Regions from separate parts of the Citrobacter freundii ATCC 8090 genome, predicted to be linked through region 3. Evidence: predicted binding sites of a transcription regulator. Region 3 holds the regulator's gene; each other region holds the start of a gene.
What was found. The regulator CRP, encoded in region 3, controls carbon source genes, mostly activating them, when cyclic AMP is high. The targets are predictions, from matches to a motif close to ATGTGANNNNNNTCACAT.
Positions count from the first base shown of each region.

Region 1: the regulator CRP is predicted to act here: its motif matches at 3,263-3,280, upstream of bhsA (multiple stress resistance protein BhsA).
Region 2: the regulator CRP is predicted to act here: its motif matches at 4,710-4,727, upstream of deoC (deoxyribose-phosphate aldolase).

Region 1 is NZ_CP049015.1:2,011,749-2,018,610, reverse strand. Features, by position in the region: gene mfd (transcription-repair coupling factor) at 1-1,735, shown strand, start outside; gene ldtC (L,D-transpeptidase LdtC) at 1,885-2,850, shown strand; gene bhsA (multiple stress resistance protein BhsA) at 2,937-3,194, opposite strand; gene comR (TetR family copper-responsive transcriptional repressor ComR) at 3,438-4,073, shown strand; gene G4551_RS09620 (TonB-dependent siderophore receptor) at 4,329-6,509, shown strand; gene G4551_RS09615 (glycine zipper 2TM domain-containing protein) at 6,567-6,862, opposite strand, start outside.
Region 2 is NZ_CP049015.1:690,605-697,466, reverse strand. Features, by position in the region: gene lplA (lipoate--protein ligase LplA) at 1-115, shown strand, start outside; gene deoD (purine-nucleoside phosphorylase) at 266-985, opposite strand; gene deoB (phosphopentomutase) at 1,089-2,312, opposite strand; gene deoA (thymidine phosphorylase) at 2,364-3,686, opposite strand; gene deoC (deoxyribose-phosphate aldolase) at 3,799-4,578, opposite strand; gene G4551_RS03415 (YjjI family glycine radical enzyme) at 4,840-6,390, shown strand; gene G4551_RS03410 (YjjW family glycine radical enzyme activase) at 6,362-6,862, shown strand, end outside.
Region 3 is NZ_CP049015.1:371,146-378,007, forward strand. Features, by position in the region: gene argD (bifunctional acetylornithine/succinyldiaminopimelate transaminase) at 1-299, shown strand, start outside; partial or broken gene G4551_RS24015 (hypothetical protein) at 304-402, shown strand; gene G4551_RS01740 (YccS/YhfK family putative transporter) at 395-2,482, opposite strand; gene crp (cAMP-activated global transcriptional regulator CRP) at 2,534-3,166, opposite strand; gene G4551_RS01750 (OsmC family protein) at 3,473-3,877, shown strand; gene G4551_RS01755 (phosphoribulokinase) at 3,976-4,845, opposite strand; gene G4551_RS01760 (YheU family protein) at 4,899-5,117, opposite strand; partial or broken gene G4551_RS01765 (hydrolase) at 5,114-6,182, opposite strand; gene G4551_RS01770 (NUDIX hydrolase) at 6,218-6,862, opposite strand, start outside.

The DNA.
Region 1 (6,862 bases), 1.6 Mb from region 3:
TTATGCCCAGCGCGCGGCGAAAGAAGGCTTTGCCTTTAAGCATGACCGTGAACAGTATCAGCTGTTTTGCGACAGCTTCCCGTTTGAAACCACGCCTGACCAGGCGCAGGCGATCAACGCTGTACTCAGCGATATGTGCCAACCTCTGGCCATGGACCGCCTGGTGTGCGGTGACGTCGGTTTTGGTAAAACCGAAGTCGCGATGCGCGCCGCTTTCCTTGCCGTAGAGAACCACAAACAGGTTGCCGTGCTGGTTCCGACTACCCTGCTCGCACAGCAGCACTTCGACAACTTCCGCGATCGTTTTGCCAACTGGCCGGTACGCATTGAGATGTTGTCCCGTTTCCGTAGCGCCAAAGAGCAAGCGCAGATTCTGGAACAGGTTGCCGAGGGGAAAATTGATATTCTCATCGGTACGCACAAACTGCTGCAAGCGGATGTGAAGCTAAAAGATCTGGGTCTGCTAATTGTCGATGAAGAGCACCGTTTCGGCGTTCGCCACAAAGAACGCATTAAGGCGATGCGCGCGGATGTCGATATTCTGACCCTGACGGCAACGCCTATTCCGCGTACGCTCAATATGGCGATGAGCGGCATGCGCGATCTGTCGATCATCGCCACGCCGCCCGCTCGTCGTCTGGCGGTCAAAACCTTCGTGCGCGAATACGACAGCCTGGTGGTACGCGAGGCGATCCTGCGTGAAGTTCTGCGCGGGGGACAAGTTTATTATCTGTTTAACGACGTCGAAAATATCCAGAAAACCGCTAACAGATTAGCGGAACTGGTGCCGGAAGCGCGTATTGGCATCGGCCACGGGCAAATGCGCGAGCGCGAGCTGGAACGCGTGATGAACGATTTCCACCATCAGCGTTTTAACGTGCTGGTGTGTACCACCATTATCGAAACCGGGATCGACATTCCGACCGCCAACACCATTATCATCGAACGTGCCGATCACTTTGGTTTAGCGCAATTGCACCAGCTACGCGGTCGTGTGGGACGCTCACACCATCAGGCGTACGCCTGGCTGCTGACGCCGCATCCAAAAGCAATGACCACCGACGCGCAAAAGCGTCTGGAAGCCATCGCTTCGCTGGAAGATTTGGGTGCAGGATTTGCGCTGGCGACCCACGACCTTGAAATTCGCGGCGCCGGGGAACTGCTGGGTGAAGATCAAAGTGGTTCCATGGAAAGCATCGGCTTCTCGTTGTATATGGAGCTGCTGGAAAATGCTGTCGATGCGCTCAAGGAGGGACGCGAACCGTCACTGGAAGATCTCACCAGCCAGCAAACCGAAGTTGAATTGCGTATGCCGTCTCTGCTGCCGGATAACTATATACCGGATGTTAACACCCGACTATCGTTCTACAAGCGCATTGCCAGCGCGAAAGGCGAAAACGAACTGGAAGAGATTAAGGTCGAGCTGATAGATCGTTTTGGCCTGCTGCCCGACCCGGCCCGTACGTTGCTGGATATCGCTCGTTTACGCCAGCAGGCGCAGAAACTGGGGATCAGAAAGCTCGAAGGTCATGACAAAGGCGGTACCATCGAATTTGCCGAGAAAAACCACGTCAACCCGGTCTGGCTGATTGGTTTACTGCAAAAACAACCGCAACACTTCCGTCTGGACGGCCCAACCCGACTGAAATTTATGCAGGATCTGGGCGAGCGTAAAACGCGGATCGACTGGGTCCGCCAGTTTATGCGTCAGCTTGAAGAAAACGCCGTAGCATAGTGAACAGGCCGGGTGAGCACACCACTCACCCGGCCTGATGAATTTACAAACTCTTTGCACTTCCCTGCACTTCCAGACACAGCAAACCGCCATAATTCGCGTTTACTTTTACATAATAAAAACCACGTAAAAACAATGGATTTATGGTGATGTTAAACAATAAACGACTCTCTCGCTGGCTCGCGTTTTTTACGCTGGCAGCGACCTTCGCGTTAGCACTTCCGGCTCAGGCAAACACCTGGCCGCTGCCACCGCCGGGAAGCCGTCTGGTGGGCCAGAATACCGTTCACGTTGTTGAAGACAATGGCGGTTCTCTGGAGGCGATTGCGAAAAAATATAATGTCGGCTTTTTAGCGCTGCTGCAGGCCAACCCCGGCGTTGACCCTTACGTACCACGTCCGGGCAGCGTGCTGACTATACCGTTACAAACTCTGCTACCTGACGCCCCGCGCGAAGGTATTGTTATCAACCTCGCCGAACTGCGTCTTTATTATTACCAGCCGGGGACCAATTCGGTGACCGTTTATCCTATTGGTATTGGCCAGTTAGGTGGTGACACGCTGACGCCTACGATGGTAACCACCATTTCTGATAAACGCGCCAACCCCACCTGGACGCCGACGGCAAATATCCGCGCGCGATACAAAGCAAACGGAATTGACCTGCCTGCCGTTGTACCTGCCGGTCCGGATAACCCGATGGGCCATCATGCAATTCGCTTAGCGGCATACGGCGGCGTTTATCTGCTGCACGGCACCAATGCTGACTTTGGCATCGGCATGCGCGTCAGTTCCGGCTGTATTCGTCTGCGCGACGGTGATATCGAAACCCTGTTCCGTCAGGTAACGCCCGGAACTAAGGTCAATATTATCAATACGCCGATCAAAGCATCCGTTGAGCCTAACGGCGTGCGGCTAGTAGAAGTACATCAGCCGCTGTCCGAAAAAATCAATGACGATCCGCAACTGTTGCCAATCGTGTTGAACGCGTCCATGCAGACATTTAAAAATGCGGCGCAAACAGATACCGCCGTCATGGATCATGCGATGGAGATTCGCTCAGGCATGCCGGTCGATGTGACCCGTCATCACGACGTTGCTCAACAACCGCTGTAAACGTAGCGTATTAAAAAACCCCCGCTGGATTTTATTCCGCGGGGGTTTTTTATTTAACTCGCAGTGGCATTGCGATGGGTTAAATCTTATTTGTAGATAACAGCAGTCCCATGAAGGGTGTTAGGACCGGTAACGGAAGTAATACGGAAAGACTTCGCACCCATCTCATCGGCTTTCTGCGCCAGTTGGTCTTCCAGTGAACCTAAGTTAGTCCCCGCATTCGCAGAAATAGTACCGACTTTCTCTTGACCCGCAGGTGTGGACTGAACTTCAACAGCGGCGAAGCTTGCAAATGACAGTGAGCTAAGAACAGCAGCAACAAACAGGGTTTTTACGTTTTTCATGATAGTGACCTTTAGCAGATGAATGGGTGTCGGAAAGATTAACTTAACGATCGATAGGTAAATCATAGATGTGATCCAGGTCACACGTCAATACTTTTTTATAATGATCGTTATATAAAATATAAAGGTCTTATTTTTCATGACAATAGATATAATTTATTTTTATCGTGAATCCGCTGGAGTGTGCAGTCGAATATTTTTATAATGGTTGTTCAATAAACCCAACAAAGGTACATCGGCGCCATGACAACTGAAACGACAGGTTGTGCAAAAAAAAGCCGTGGCCGACCAAAAGTGTTCGACAGGGAAGCCGCGCTTGATAAGGCCATGACACTCTTCTGGCAGCACGGATATGAAGCGACCTCGCTCGCCGATCTCGTAGAAGCTACCGGCGCAAAAGCGCCCACGCTGTATGCGGAGTTCACCAATAAAGAAGGGTTGTTCCGTGCCGTACTGGACCGCTACATCACCCGCTTTGCGGCGAAACACGAAGCCCAACTGTTTTGTGAAGAAAAAAGCCTTGAGTCCGCACTGGAAGACTATTTCACCGCCATAGCGACCTGCTTTACCAGCAAGGACACCCCGGCGGGATGTTTCATGATTAACACTTCTGCGACGCTGGCAGCCTCTTCCCGTGATATTGCGCACACGGTGAAATCCCGCCATGCAATGCAGGAACAGACGCTTACTCAGTTTCTTCATCAACGTCAGCAACGAGGTGAAATCCCCGCCTACTGTGACGTGCAAAAACTGGCTGAATACCTGAACTGTATTTTACAAGGTATGTCGATCAGCGCCCGTGAAGGTGCAACGTTTGAAAAACTGATGCAGATCGCACGTACCACCCTGCGGCTGTGGCCCGAACTCGTCAAAGCTTAACCCTTTCCCGCAATTCCCCCGCTGTACTAACACCCCCGGGAGCTGATAAAGCCCCCGGTTAGATTCCCGTTCCATTGTCCCTACATTTCTCATTGTTTTCATCGTGTTATCCGATCATTTTTTGTAAAGGGTATTGATAACGACAATTGTTATCAGCAATATTCGCATTTGTTTTAATGCCTGTTTCACAATGTAACCATCGGTTTCTCTACCGCCATAACAAAAACAGATCGACTCTTTTTAAAAGGAATACAAATGAATAAGCGTCTCTGGGTGCTCAATCCTCTCCTGTTGTCTTTAACCCTCCCGGCCATTGCGGCTGAGGAAGAGAACCTCATCGTCAGCGCCAACCGTAGCCAACGCACCGTGGCAGAAATGCCGCAAACGACCTGGGTTATTGAAGGAAGCGAGATTGAACAACAGGTTCAGGGGGGGAAAGAGTTCAAGGATGTTCTTGCTCAGTTAATCCCAGGAATCGATGTCAGTAGCCAGGGGCGTACAAACTACGGCATGAACATGCGTGGTCGCGCCATTGTCGTGCTCATTGACGGTGTCCGTCTGAACTCCTCGCGAACCGACAGCCGTCAGCTTGACTCCATTGACCCGTTTAACATTGCGCACATTGAAGTCATTTCAGGCGCAACCTCACTTTATGGCGGTGGCAGTACCGGCGGATTAATCAACATCGTCACCAAAAAAGGCCAGCCGGAGCGTGAAGTAGAACTCGAACTGGGGAGCAAAAGTGGCTTCAACAACAGTAACGATCATGATGAACGCGTTGCCGCGGCGGTGAGTGGAGGAACAGATCGCGCTTCCGGGCGTATGTCCGTCGCGTATCAACGATTTGGCGGCTGGTATGACGGTAATCACGATGCCCTGCTGCTGGATAACACCCAAACCGGGCTACAGCACTCCGATCGTCTGGACGTGATGGGCACCGGGACGATTGAACTTGACGACGACCGTCAGTTGCAACTGGTTACACAGTATTACAAGAGCCAGGGGGATGATGATTACGGGCTGGATCTCGGCGAGAACATGTCCGCCGTAACCGGAAACGGTAAAGCTTATACCAGCAGCGGACTGAATTCCGATCGTATTCCCGGAACCGAACGTCATCTGATCAGCCTGCAATATTCAGATGCGGATTTTTTCGGCCAGAACCTGGTCAGCCAAATCTATTACCGCGACGAATCGCTGAAATTCTATCCTTTCCCGACGCTCAGCAAAGGTAAGGTCACCAGTTTCTCCGCATCACAGCAGGACACAGACCAGTTTGGCGCCAAAATTACCCTCAACAGCCAGTTGATGGATAACTGGGAGCTGACGTGGGGTATCGATGCCGATCACGAGACCTTCGATTCCAATCAGAAATTCTTCGATCTGGCCTGGTCCCTGCCCTCCGGCGGCATGGATAACCGCACCGCTTATACCACCGGGCGTTACCCCGGTTACAGCATCACGAACTTTGCGCCTTTCCTGCAAAACAGCTATGACATTAACGACATCTTTACCCTCAGCGGCGGCGTGCGCTATCAATGGACCGAAAACAAGGTTGATGATTTCGTTGGCTATGCTCAACAGCAGGGAATCGCGACCGGGCTTGCGAACTCTGCCGATACCATTCCGGGCGGCAAAACCGATTACGATAATTTCCTGTTCAACGCCGGTATCCTCGCCCATCTGACTGACCGTCAGCAAACGTGGTTTAATTTCTCTCAGGGCGTGGAGCTTCCGGATCCAGGGAAATATTACGGTAACGGCACCTATTCGCTGGTTGGCGATCATTACCAGCTCCAGCGCAGCGTCAACGTGGCGGATTCACGTCTGGAAGGGATTAAAGTTAACTCGTACGAACTGGGATGGCGCTACACCGGCGATAGTCTGCGCACGCAACTGGCCGCTTACTACTCGACTTCGGATAAATCGATCGTTATCAACCGCAGCGATATGACCATTAACGTTCAACCCGACGATCGCCGCATTTATGGCCTTGAAGGCGCGGTGGATTATTTCATTGCGGATACGGACTGGAGCCTGGGCGGCAACTTCAATGTTATTAAATCGGAAGTGAAACAGAACGGTAAATGGCAAAAATGGGATGTGACTCTGGCCTCACCGTCGAAAGCAACCGCATGGGTCGGCTGGGCACCAGAACCGTGGACCTTACGCGTACAGAGCCAGCAAACATTTGATCTGACCGACGCCAGCGGCAATAAGCTGGATGGCTATAACACCATGGACTTTATCGGCAGCTATCAGCTCCCGTTGGGTAAGCTGACCTTTAGCGTGGAAAACCTGCTGAATGAAGAGTACACCACGCTGTGGGGACAACGTGCGCCACTGCTGTACAGCCCAACCTACGGCAGTCCGTCACTGTATGAGTACAAGGGCCGGGGCCGCACCTTTGGTCTGAACTATGCCTTAACCTTCTGATAAAAAAAGCCCCCCAGCCTGAGCGAATGGGGGGCTAATGTTCAGGATAATGCTATTTTACGCTTTGTTATTCAGTACCAACTGTCCGTTGTTATCCAACGGAATTTGCGCGCCGGGGTCCTTATCCATACGGATTTTCCCCTGCTGATCGCCAATTTTGTACGTCACGTCGTAGCCCAGCATCTTTTCAGATTTGTCATACACCGTTTTACAACGCTGCTGCGTGGTGGTGTAAGTATCGTTTTCCTGCATCGACCCCTGAATCTGATTACCTGCATAGCCGCCGCCTAAAGCCCCGGCCACGGTGGCAATATCTTTACCACGTCCGCCGCCAAACTGATGGCCAATAACGC
Region 2 (6,862 bases), 320 kb from region 3:
CCAGTATCGCGCCGATATTTTACAGCAGACTTGTGAAGCGCTGCTTGCGGAGTATCCAGATCAGGAAAGCGAGTTGCGTGAGCTGGCTGCTTGGGTAGCAAAGGCCGTGCGCTAAGCGATTAGTGGCGAATTGCCGGATGGCGGCTGCGCCTTATCCGGCCTACAAGACCGCTCCCGTAGGCCTGATAAGCGAAGCGCCATCAGGCATTAATAGCGGCATTCCCGTAGGCCCGGCCAGCGCAGCGCCTCCGGGCCACAACAAAACTTACTCTTTATCGCCCAGCAGAACGGATTCCAGTGCGATTTTGATCATGTCGTTGAAGGTCGTCTGACGCTCAGCGGCAGTGGTCTGCTCGTGGGTACGGATATGGTCGGATACGGTGCAGATGGTCAGCGCTTTCGCACCGAATTCCGCCGCCACGCCGTAGATACCCGCCGCTTCCATTTCCACGCCCAGCACGCCGTATTTTTCCATCACGTCGAACATTTCACCGTCCGGAGAGTAGAACAGGTCAGCGGAGAACAGGTTGCCAACGCGAGCGTCTACACCCAGCGCTTTTGCCGCATCAACTGCGTTACGCACCATGTCGAAGTCAGCAATAGCTGCAAAGTCATGATCTTTAAAACGGATACGGTTAACTTTGGAGTCGGTGCAAGCACCCATACCGATAACCACGTCACGCAGTTTAACGTCCATACGCACAGCGCCGCAGGAGCCTACGCGAATGATTTTCTTCACGCCGAAGTCGGTGATTAGCTCTTTGGTGTAGATGGAGCAGGACGGGATACCCATACCGTGGCCCATTACGGAAATCTTACGGCCCTTGTAAGTACCGGTGAAGCCTAACATACCGCGAACGTTGTTCACTTCACGAACATCTTCGAGGAAAGTTTCAGCAATATGCTTTGCACGCAGTGGGTCGCCCGGCATCAATACGACGTCAGCGAAATCACCCATTTCTGCATTAATATGTGGAGTTGCCATCTTCAGTTCCTTTTATATTGTTGTTTTTACCGGGTGGCGGTTGCGCCTTACCCGGCCTACAAAACCGTAGGCCCGGTAAGCGAAGCGCCACCGGGCAATTGCATCAGAGCATATTTTTACCGTAGTCCATCGGCGACGTACCAAAGTAGCTCGCCAGCGTCTGACCGATATCCGCGAAGGTTTCACGGTGACCTAAAGAACCAGGTTTCACTTTTGGGCCGTAAACCAGTACCGGAATGTGTTCACGGGTATGGTCAGTGCCGGTCCAGCTTGGGTCGCAGCCGTGGTCAGCGGTCAGGATCAGAATGTCATCTTCACCCACCAGCTCCATCAGCTCAGGCAGACGGCGGTCGAACAGTTCCAGGCCCGCAGCATAACCGGCGATATCGCGACGATGTCCCCAGGAAGAGTCGAAATCAACGAAGTTGGTGAAGACGATGGTCTTATCACCGGCTTCTTTCATCTCTTTGATGGTGGCGTCGAACAGCGCGTCCAGACCGGTGGCTTTCACTTTTTTGGTGATGCCGCAGTTAGCGTAGATATCCGCGATTTTACCGACGGAAACCACGTGACCATCTTTTTCGTCGACCAGTTTCTGCAGCACGGTCGGTGCTGGCGGCTCAACGGCCAGGTCGTGGCGGTTACCGGTACGCTGGAAGTTACCGGCTTTATCACCGATAAACGGACGGGCGATAACACGACCGATGTTGTAACCACCTTCGGTCAGCTCTTCACGGGCGATTTCGCACAGCTCATAGAGCTTATCCAGGCCAAAAGTCTCTTCGTGGCAGGCAATCTGGAACACGGAGTCAGCGGAGGTATAGAAAATCGGCTTGCCGGTTTTCATATGCTCTTCACCCAGTTGATCCAGGATCACGGTACCAGAAGAGTGGCAGTTGCCGAGGTAGCCCGGCAGGTTGGCACGTTTTACCAGTTTATCCAGCAGTTCTTGCGGGAAGCTGTTTTCATGATCGGAGAAATATCCCCAGTCAAACAGAACCGGAACACCCGCGATTTCCCAGTGGCCAGACGGCGTGTCTTTCCCGGAAGAAAGTTCATGCGCCCATGCGTAGGCACCAATCACTTCCGCGTTGCCGTCCATGCCAGCAGCAATTTTACCAGTAGAACCTTCGTGAGCTTTCACCAGGCCCAGACGGGTCAGGTTAGGCAGATTCAGTGGACCTTTGCGACCATTGTCAGCTTCACCTTTCGCACAGGCTTCTGCAATGTGTCCCATAGTGTCTGAACCTACGTCGCCAAAGCGATCCGCATCTTCAGTCGCACCAATACCAAAGGAGTCCAGCACCATAATAAATGCACGTTTCATCTTGTTCTCCATACATCTGCGCCGCAAAAAAGCGATCAGATCAGTATACAGTTATTCGGTAATACGACGATAGACTGTCGGTGTAATTTCTGGCGCTTTATCGTCAAGGCTAATTGCCGCTTTGACCGCTTTCGCCGCTTCCTGCCAGCTGGCTTCGTCTTTGGCGTGGATCACCGCCAGTGGACGCTGTCCGTCTACGCTGTCGCCCAGACGCGCCATATCGCTAAAGCCAACGCTGTAATCAATGGTGTCCGATGCCTGACGACGACCGCCACCCATGGAAACAACCGCCATTCCCAGCGCACGGGTATCCATCGCGCTGACAAAGCCTTCGGTATCAGCATATACCGCTTTGCTGAGCATTGCCGTCGGCAGGTACTTCGCATAATTTTCGACGAAATCGGTCGGGCCTTTTTGCGCCGCCACCATGCGACCAAAAATCTCTGCTGCTTTGCCGTTATCCAGCACCGTCTGCAATTTCGCACGGGCTTCGGCGTCATCTTTCGCCAGGTTGCCGGAGATCAGCATTTCCACGCACAGCGCCATGGTGACGTCTAACAGACGTGGATTGCGGTATTCACCGGTCAGGAACTGCACCGCTTCGCGGACTTCGACCGCGTTACCTGCGCTGGAGGCCAACACCTGGTTCATATCAGTTAACAGCGCGGTGGTACGTACACCCGCACCGTTTGCCACGCCGACAATCGCTTCAGCAAGGGCTTCAGAAAGCTCGTAGGTCGGCATAAAAGCACCGCTGCCCACTTTCACATCCATCACCAGCGCATCCAGCCCTTCCGCCAGTTTTTTCGCCAGAATGGAACCGGTAATCAGCGGGATGGAATCCACCGTCGCGGTAATATCGCGGGTGGCATAAAAACGTTTATCCGCCGGTGCGAGCGAGCTGGTTTGCCCAATAATCGCCACACCCACGTCTTTAATAATTTCACGGAAACGCGTGTCGTCCGGGAAGATGTCAAATCCAGGAATCGCTTCCAGTTTATCGAGCGTACCGCCGGTATGCCCCAGGCCACGCCCGGAGATCATCGGAATATAGCCGCCGCACGCAGCAACCATCGGGCCTAACATCAGTGACGTTACGTCACCTACACCGCCGGTAGAGTGTTTATCCACAATCGGGCCGTTCAACTGCAGGCTTTTCCAGTCCAGCACGGTTCCTGAATCACGCATTGCCATGGTCAGCGAAACACGCTCAGGCATTGTCATATCGTGGAAAAAAATGGTCATCGCCAGGGCGGCGATTTGCCCTTCAGAGATGGTATTGTCGCGAATGCCATTGATAAAAAAACGAATTTCTTCATCGCTCAGCGCATGACCATCACGTTTTTTACGAATAATTTCTTGTGCGAGAAACACGGTAACCCCCAGGGGAAAAGAGTAGAAGGCCGTTGTAAGCCGGGTAAGCAACGCGCCACCCGGCAGTCGTCTTAATGCCGGATGGCGGCTGCGCCTTATCCGGCCTACGGGCTTAGTAGCTGCTTGCGCTCTTGCCGTCGCCGTGACCCAGCGCTTTCAGCAAGCTAGCCAGCAGGCTGGATGCGCCAAAACGGTAGTGACGAGAATCAGCCCAGTCAGCGCCAAACAGTTCATCGGCAATCGCCAGGAACTGCTGTGCATCTTCTGCAGTACGCACGCCGCCAGCCGGTTTGAAACCTACTGTTTTAGAAACACCCATGTCGCGGATCACTTCCATCATGATGCGTGCGCTTTCCGGCGTCGCATTGACCGGCACTTTACCGGTAGACGTTTTGATGAAATCAGCACCGGCTTTGATGGAGATTTCAGACGCTTTGCGAATCAGTGCTTCTTCTTTCAGCTCACCGGTTTCGATGATCACTTTCAGCAGCACGTTTGCCGCCGCACACGCGTCTTTGCAAGCTTTAACCAGATCAAAACCAATCTGCTCGTTACCGGCGATCAGCGCACGGTACGGGAACACCACGTCAACTTCATCGGCACCGTAGGCGATCGCCGCGCGGGTTTCCGCCAGCGCAATCTCGATGTCGTCGTTGCCGTGCGGGAAGTTGGTGACGGTTGCAATGCGGATATCCGGCGTACCCTGCTCTTTCAGAGTCTTACGCGCAATAGGGATGAAACGCGGATAGATACAGATTGCGGCGGTGTTGCCAACCGGGGTCTTCGCCTGATGACACAGCGCGATCACTTTTTCATTGGTGTCGTCGTCATTCAGGGTGGTCAGGTCCATCAGTTTCAGTGCACGCAGGCTGCTTGCTGTTAAATCGGTCATAACATTCTCCAACGGCATCGCCGTATAAAATTTCACCTTGCGAGTTTGTTAGTATTCTAACATCCGCTCGCTATTACACTTCGATATACATCACAGTTAATGAAAACCACATACAGATTTGCATTACTCTAATGAGATCTACTTCAAATAAATTACCTTTTCTAAAGGGATGCCGTGGCATCAGGCGCATCCGGATCAAAGGTTGTGGCGGCGTTGCTTTCTACAATGGCGTTACACCTTCGGGACAAAAAGGAATCAACGATGCCCACTTCAAGCGAACTCGCGCTGCAACAGCGTTGCCAACAAATCGTGACCAGCCCGGTGCTCAGCCCTGAGCAGAAACGCCACTTTCTGGCGCTGGAAGCTGAAAACGCGCTGCCTTATCCGCAACTACCTGCACAGGCACGTCAGGCGCTGGATGATGGGGTAATCTGCGATATGTACGAAGGTCATGCCCCGTTCAAACCGCGCTACGTTTTACCCGATTACGCGCGTTTTCTGGCCAATGGTTCATCGTGGCTGGAGCTGGAAGGCGCCAGCGATCTTGATGATGCGTTATCCTTACTCACCATCATGTACCACCACGTTCCGTCAGTGACGTCGATGCCGGTTTATCTCGGCCAGCTCGATGCGCTGCTGCAACCGTATGTTAGAATTCTAACACAAGAAGAGATCGATATTCGAATAAAACGTTTCTGGCGTTATCTCGACAGAACCCTGCCAGACGCGTTTATGCATGCCAATATCGGCCCCGCCGATACTCCAGTTACCCGTGCAATTTTACGCGCAGATGCAGAATTAAAGCAGGTTTCGCCTAATCTGACATTCATTTATGACCCGCAAATCACACCTGACGATCTGCTGCTCAGCGTGGCGAAAAATATCTGCGAGTGCAGTAAGCCGCATATTTCCAATGGCCCTGAAAATGATAAAATTTTCACAAAAAGTCAGTATGGCGTCGTCAGCTGTTACAACTCTTTGCCGCTCGCCGGGGGTGGTAGCACGCTGGTCAGGCTTAATCTGAAAGCCATCGCAGAGCGCAGCGCCTCTGTCGATGACTTCTTTACGCGCACCCTACCGCACTATTGTCAACAGCAAATCGCCATCATTGATTCACGATGTGAATTCCTCTATGAAAAATCACATTTCTTTGAGAATAGCTTCCTCGTGCAGGAAGGGTTGATTGATCCCGAACGTTTTGTGCCTATGTTCGGCATGTATGGCCTGGCGGAGGCGGTGAATCTACTGTGCGATAAGGCGGGACAAAATGCGCGCTACGGAAAAGATGAGTTCGCCAATCAGCTTGGCTATCGCATCAGCGCCCAATTGGCGGAGTTTGTCGAAAGCACCCCGGTGAAATATGGCTGGAAGCAGCGCGCGATGCTGCATGCACAGTCGGGGATCAGTTCTGACATCGGCACCACACCGGGTGCACGCCTGCCTTACGGCGATGAACCAGACCCGATCACTCATCTGCAAACCGTCGCGCCACATCACGCGTTTTATCACGCCGGGATCAGCGACATTCTCACGCTGGATGAAACCATCAAGCGCAATCCTCAGGCGCTGGTGCAACTGTGCCTCGGCGCATTTAAAGCCGGGATGCGTGAGTTTACCGCCAACGTGAGCGGCAACGATCTGGTTCGCGTTACGGGTTACATGGTGCGTCTGTCGGATCTGGAAAAATATCGCGCCGAAGGTTCTCGCACCAACACCACCTGGCTTGGCGAAGAAGCAGCGCGTAATACGCGCATTCTGGAACGACAACCTCGCGTGATTAGCCATGAACAGCAGATGCGCTTCGGTAAGTAAGATTATCCCTTTCTCCTGCGTCGACGGGCCGGGCAGTCGCCTGGCTCTGTTTCTGCAGGGATGTAATCTGCGCTGTAAAAATTGCCACAATCCGTGGACGATGGGACGCTGCAACGACTGCGGGGAGTGTGTGCTGCATTGCCCGCATGAGGCGCTGAGCCTGAGCGCGGGGAAAGTGTGGTGGCAGTCCGATTTGTGTCAGCAGTGTGACACCTGCCTTCATATGTGCCCCCAGCAGGCCACGCCGATGGCGCAGACCATGAGCGTTGATGAGGTGCTGCAGCATATTCGCAAGGCAGCACTGTTTATTGAGGGAATTACGGTCAGCGGCGGCGAAGCGACAACCCAGCTACCGTTTATTGTGGCGCTGTTTCGTGCGATCAAAACCGATCCGCAACTGCAACACTTGACCTGTATGGTCGACAGCAATGGCATGCTGAGCGAAACCGGCTGGCAGAAGCTGCTGCCGGTG
Region 3 (6,862 bases):
TGCTGGAAGGTATTCAGGCCAAACGCCAGGCGTTTGTTCAGCATTTGCAGAAAATTGACCAGCAGTTTGACATTTTCAGCGACATTCGCGGTATGGGACTGCTGATTGGCGCCGAACTGAAGCCGCAGTTTAAAGGCCGGGCGCGTGATTTCTTGTACGCCGCGGCGAATGAAGGCGTGATGGTACTGAACGCCGGACCGGACGTGATGCGTTTCGCGCCGTCGCTGGTGGTGGAGCAGACTGATATCGATGAAGGGATGCAGCGCTTCGCGCAGGCCGTGGCGAAAGTGATGGGTTGACGGATTGCCGGATGGCGCTACGCTTATCCGGCCTACGAATCACACCTTACTCTGTAGGCCGGATAAGGCGTTTACGCCGCCATCCGGCAATTCTCTTAACCTTTCATATCCCGCAACCGGCGGCTCAGCCAGATCCCATGGTGCGGTCGCTGACGCCATGCTACCGACGAAATGGTATGCATGGTGTTCAGATGCCCCAAAACCCGCTGCAGATGCTGCTCAAGGGTGCTTAAAGGCCCATGGGACAGCATCTCTGGCGCCTCAAGAATATTCACATCGCCGGAGCTTCCGGGTCCGTCATATTCCAGCCGCTGCTGACAGCGCTGGATCGCAATTTCACAGGACTCCAGATAACGCTGCGCCAAATCCGGCGTCAGCATCGTATGTTCCCTTGCCAGCGTAGTCATTGCGTTGATGTGTTCGACGATGAACTGACTATGCGTAACCCACAGTTTCATGTCCGCCAGATAGTGCGAGTTGAACCCAGGTTCCTGCATCGCCTGGTTAAGTGAGTTGAACAGCGTGTTATGCGCCTGGTTGACCCGCATGCGTTGATACGCCAGCGGTGTGGCCTGGGGATCGTTGCTAAGAATCAGGCGAATGGCCTCCTGATCGGCTTCTAACGCATCGTGGGCGTTTTTACGCAGCAAACCGCTCTGCCACTGCGGCCACAGCCAGAGCATCCCGCCAAAAGCGATCAGGCAGCCAGTGATCGTATCGATAAACCGCGGCACGATAAACTGTTCCCCGTTCAGCGTCAGCAGTTGCAGGGTATATACCGCGGTGACCGTAAAGCCGACGGTAGCCCAGCCGTAGTTTTTGCGGATGGTCAGATAACTCACCAGGGTTATCAGCAGCATGCCTGCCAGCGTGTAACCTTCCTGGATATGAAAGTGCAGCGTGACGCCAGCGATCACCAGGCCGACGAGCGTCCCTACTGAACGGTGTAAAATACGTACCCGGGTTGCCCCGTAGCCATTTTGCGTGACGAACAGGATTGTCATCAAAATCCAGTAAGGTTTTGGCAGGTGTAAGGCGCTGCCCATCAGGCTGGCAATGCTCAACATGACGCTGATGCGTCCGGCATTACGCAGCGCAGGGGATTTCAACGACAAATAGCTTTTCAGGGCAGGGATCAGCGGCAGCCGACGCTGCTTGTCAGCCATTAAATCACGGGCATACAGTGGTCGCTGGGTGCGTAGCACACGGGCAATACGGCTGAAGTGCCAGTAGCAAAATTGACCTACCGGATTGTCCGGATGCTGGTTGGCGATTTTCTCCAGCGTGCCAATCTGCTTTTCCATTGAGAAACGGGTCGGTAAGCGGTGATACAAAATATCATCGGCCAGTACGCGAAGGCGTTCGGCAACGGTGCGCGCATTCCAGCGAATCACTTGTTCGGCGTGGCTACGTTCGACCAGCTTTTGCACCTCTTCCGGCTGGTGGAGGCTAACGGAAATATGTTCCTGTAAATCGAGCGCCTCCTGAAAGGCACGTAGCAGGCGCTTATAATCGTTGTTGCGATGCGCCGACAGCATATGCATTTGCTGATAGCACTGGGTAATTAAATCCACCGCTTTTTGCTGGCGCACCAACAGGGGAGGCAGCGCTTTTTCTGGGTCGGCATGCTGAGTCAGCATGCTGTACTTGGCCTCACAGTAATCGGCTAATTCGCGGTACAACAAGCTGAGCGACTCACGCAGCGGCTGCTCGCGCCACATCCAGAACCAGAACCAGTTGAACAGGCCATACCACAATGTGCCCAGCGCGTAGATTAGCAGCGGCTCCCAGACGGGCATGTTACCTGCCAGACTGAGTGTGAAAATTGCCGCGATAAGCGAGGCTGGTAGTAGTCGCGCATGCAGAGGGCCTAATTCTGCGGTTACACCAAGAATCAGCGTCAGGCCGGTGAGGATCAGTGGCAGCGGTATAGTCTGTGCCAGCAGTAATTGCATGATCAGACTGCATCCGGCAAACAAAGACGCGCCAATCACTAAGCGTTTGAAAAAGCGCTTATGCGGGGTATCAAGACCGGCAATATTGCAGCAGGCAGGGACGAGGGAAAAGAGGAGTCCCAGATGAAGCTGACCGATGATCAGGCCGACGGCCACAGGTAAACATAGCACCAGCGTTTGTCGTAGTGCGTAGTTGATCTCTGGGTGGTATATCAGTCTTCGCCACATCGGAGCAAACAAAAGTGGCGCATTACGGGGTAACGCGCCACTTCGATGGGGTTAACGTGTGCCGTAGACGACGATGGTCTTACCGTGTGCGGAGATCAGGTTCTGATCTTCCAGCATCTTCAGAATACGACCGACGGTCTCACGGGAGCAGCCAACGATCTGGCCGATTTCCTGACGGGTGATTTTAATCTGCATGCCGTCCGGGTGGGTCATCGCATCAGGCTGTTTCGCCAGATTCAGCAGAGTCTGCACGATACGACCGGTAACGTCGAGGAAGGCAAGGTTGCCCACTTTTTCAGACGTGACCTGCAGACGGCGAGCCATCTGAGAGGACAGGCGCATCAGAATATCTGGATTGACCTGGATTAATTGGCGAAATTTTTTGTAGGAAATTTCAGCGACTTCACATGCAGTTTTAGCACGGACCCAGGCGCTGCGTTCCTGACCTTCTTCGAAGAGGCCTAATTCACCAATAAAATCGCCCTGATTCAGATAAGAAAGGATCATTTCTTTCCCTTCTTCATCTTTGATCAGCACTGCCACTGAGCCTTTAACGATGTAGTACAACGTTTCCGCTTTTTCACCCTGGTGAATCAGCGTGCTCTTCGATGGGTACTTATGAATATGGCAATGAGACAAGAACCATTCGAGAGTCGGGTCTGTTTGCGGTTTGCCAAGCACCATGCGCGGTTATCCTCTGTTATAAGCTGTCTCCAGAGCCAAAAAACATCCTGTCTCTGGGTTTGCAAAAATGTGCTTCCCGCTACCTGGGAAGGGGGCTGTCAATACGTGCGACGGCCTGTAATGTGATGTCCTCTGCATACATGCAGTACGTCAATGTATTACTGTAGCATCCCGACTGTTTTAGCATAGCTTTCGCCGTGTGTCTCCTGGTGTCTCGCTTCAGCATGACGCAGGTCGCCTTCCGTTGCGAGATTTGTTGTGTGCGCGTAATCTGTCAGGAAAATTGATGCATCGGAGTAATAAAATATGCAAGCACGTGTTAAGTGGGTCGAAGGGCTGACCTTCCTCGGTGAGTCCGCTTCTGGCCACCAGATTTTGATGGACGGTAACTCCGGTGATAAAGCGCCGAGCCCGATGGAAATGGTCTTAATGGCTGCGGGTGGTTGCAGCGCAATTGATGTGGTGTCGATCCTGCAAAAGGGTCGTCAGGATGTGACCAACTGCGAAGTGAAGCTGACCTCCGAGCGTCGTGATGAAGCGCCGCGCCTGTTTACCCATATCAACCTGCATTTCATCGTAACGGGTAACGATCTGAAAGATGCGTCCGTCGCACGTGCGGTCGATCTTTCGGCGGAAAAATATTGCTCCGTGGCGCTGATGCTGGAAAAGGCGGTGAATATTACCCACTCCTATGAAGTGGTTGCCGCGTAATTGCTGATGCCGGATGGCGGCGTTGCCTTATCCGGCCTATAGGGTGATGTTGAGTCGTAGGCCCGATAAGCGAAGCGCCATCGGGCGCTTTCCACATATCACTCTATCTTTTTGCCTTCCATCAGTCGCTGCACCAGCGGCAGCATAATCAATTCCATCGCCAGACCCATTTTTCCGCCCGGTACGACCAACGTATTGATATGAGAAATGAATGAGCCCTGCAGCATGGCCAGCAGCCACGGGAAGTCGATCCCTTCCAGATTACGAAAATGAATCACGACAAAGCTTTCATCGAGTGACGGAATGCTCTTGGCGGCAAAGGGATTAGAGGTATCGACGGTTGGTACGCGTTGGAAGTTGATATGCGTACGGGAAAACTGTGGTGTGATGTAATTGATGTAATCGTCCATTGAGCGCACCACCGAGTCCATCACCGCTTCACGCGAGTGTCCACGCTCGCTGGTATCGCGGGTCAGCTTCTGGATCCACTCCAGGTTCACGATCGGCACCACGCCAACCAGCAGATCGACATGCCGGGCCACATTTTGCTGAGGGGTGACAACGCCGCCGTGAAGTCCCTCATAGAACAGGACATCCGTCGGTTCAGGCAGCGGCTGCCAGGGCGTAAATGTCCCCGGAACCTGATTCCACGGTACGGCCTCATCGTAGGTGTGCAGGTATTTACGCGACTGACCTTTGCCCGTCTGGCCGTATTCAATGAAGGTTTGCTCCAGCAGACCAAAGTCGTTAGCTTCGGGGCCGAAATAGCTGATATGCCGCCCAGCATCGCGTGCTTTGCGAATCGCCATGTCCATTTCCGGACGGGTATAGCGGTGAAAACTGTCACCTTCCACCTCGGCGGCGCGCAGGTTTAACTGCGCGAAAATTTTACGAAACGCGAGGCTGGTGGTGGTGGTCCCCGCGCCGCTGGATCCTGTTACCGCAATCACCGGATGTTTGGCAGACATAACAACTCCATGAAATGGTTGTAATTATAGTAAAGTCGGCCGGCGGCTACGGATTACTCGTGAATCTGCTTCCTCGGCATAATGTTGACCGTTTCATGCAGTTCGGACCACACCAGCACGGCTTCACCTGATTGTAGTTGGCGTTTGACGTCGGCGACTTTTTGTTCGAGCGAGCGTTCATGTTCACCGTAATCGGTGCCTTCACGCAAGACAAAGCTTTCAATCAGATTGTCCAGCGCGTCCGGAGAGATATCTTGCCATGGGATAATCATGATGACGCCTCCAGATACGTTGTCAGCCAGTCCGGGATTCTTGATTCCAGCCACATCTCAGGACGGCGCACTGTGCCACCAATAAATCCGACGTGGCCGCCATGTTCAGTCAGCTGATATTCCACCTGCGAAGGCAGATTTTCCGGTTTCGGGATCACGTGATGATCCATAAACGGATCGTCTTTAGCATGGATAATCAGCGTTGGTTTGGCGATCCGATTGAGCAACGGCATGGCGCTGCACTGGCGGTAATAGTCTATAGCATCGGCGAAACCGTGGATTTTGGCGGTGATCAGATCGTCAAAATCGCGAATGCGGCGCAAAGATTTCAACTGGGCCAGGCTTACCGGCAGCGAACCGGGATACGCCTCAAGCTTACGCGAGGCGTTGGCTTTCAATAAATTGAGCAGGTAGCGCTGATAGACACGGGAAAAGCCCTTGTCCATATGGTAGCTACAGGCTTCGAGCACGAAAGGCGCAGAAACGATAACCGCTGCATCTATCGGAATATTGTTGCCTTCTTTTGCCAGCAGACAAGCCAGCATGTTTCCACCGAGTGAATAACCTACCGCGGCGGTCGGTGCGCGACCGAACTCACGTTCCAGCCAGTGTAAAAACCAGGTGCCATCTTCTGTTTCACCGGAGTGATAAATACGGTTCAAACGATTGGGCTCACCACTGCAACCGCGAAAATGCATTACCACGCCCAGCCAGCCGCGCTTTTGTGCTGCTTCAATCAGGCCATGTGCGTAGGGGCTGTTCAGACTACCTTCCAGACCGTGAAAAACCACCAGGCGCGGTTTGTGTTTCGCCTGTTGTGGATCTTCACTCCACGCCAGATCGACGAAATCACCGTCGGGCAATTCCAGACGCTGCCAGTGGGCGTCGAACTTCACCTTACGGCGAATTAATCGCGGCAGCATCGTCTGCAGATGGCGGTTACTGATACCGCGCATCGGGCGGAATTCTCGCGAATCGTCGGTAGGTGGGGTCATTTCTGTGGACGTGATTTCAACCATAACACCGGAGCAATTAATAATCGGAAAGAATAACTATACCGCGCACAGCGCGTGCGGGTTAGCCAATATGTGATTTTGTCGCTAGTCAGTCAGCAGGTTACGCGAGAAAAAATGAAAATCGACGTTAGGTTTACGTCGCCACAGACGGGCTTTACGCGTCCCTGTCGCCACGCTTTCTCCAGTATCTTCAAACATTCCTGACGCTTCAAAGCGACGAATCAGACTTTTACGCTGGATCGACTGACCGAGGATCACCTCAGTGGCTTCGAGTAGTTGCCCATGGGTAAATGTTTCCGGCAAGCAGTACACTGGCAGGAGCGAGTACATCGTTTTTTGCCGCAAGCGATGCAGCGCCGCTGTAATGATCTTCTCGTGATCAAACGCGAGTGAATAGTTTTTCAACTCATCAACCGGCACCCAACGGGCATTGCTGACGCTGGCGATATGGGGCGCGCAGTCTACCCAGGCGATTAGTGCAAACCAGGTGACCGTCAGGCTCCAGCCGCGCGGGTCACGATCAGGCCCGGAAAAGGTATCCATTTGTTCCAGCCACGAAGGCGAAACACCCGTTTTTTCAGTGAGTTTGCGCAGCGCGGTGGCACGGGTTGAATCATCATTTTCGATATCAATAAAGCCGCCGGGTAATCCCCAACGTCCTTTTTGCGGCTGCTTTGCCCGCTCGACCAGTAATACGCACAGCGCCTGCTGATGCAGGGTAAATAACGC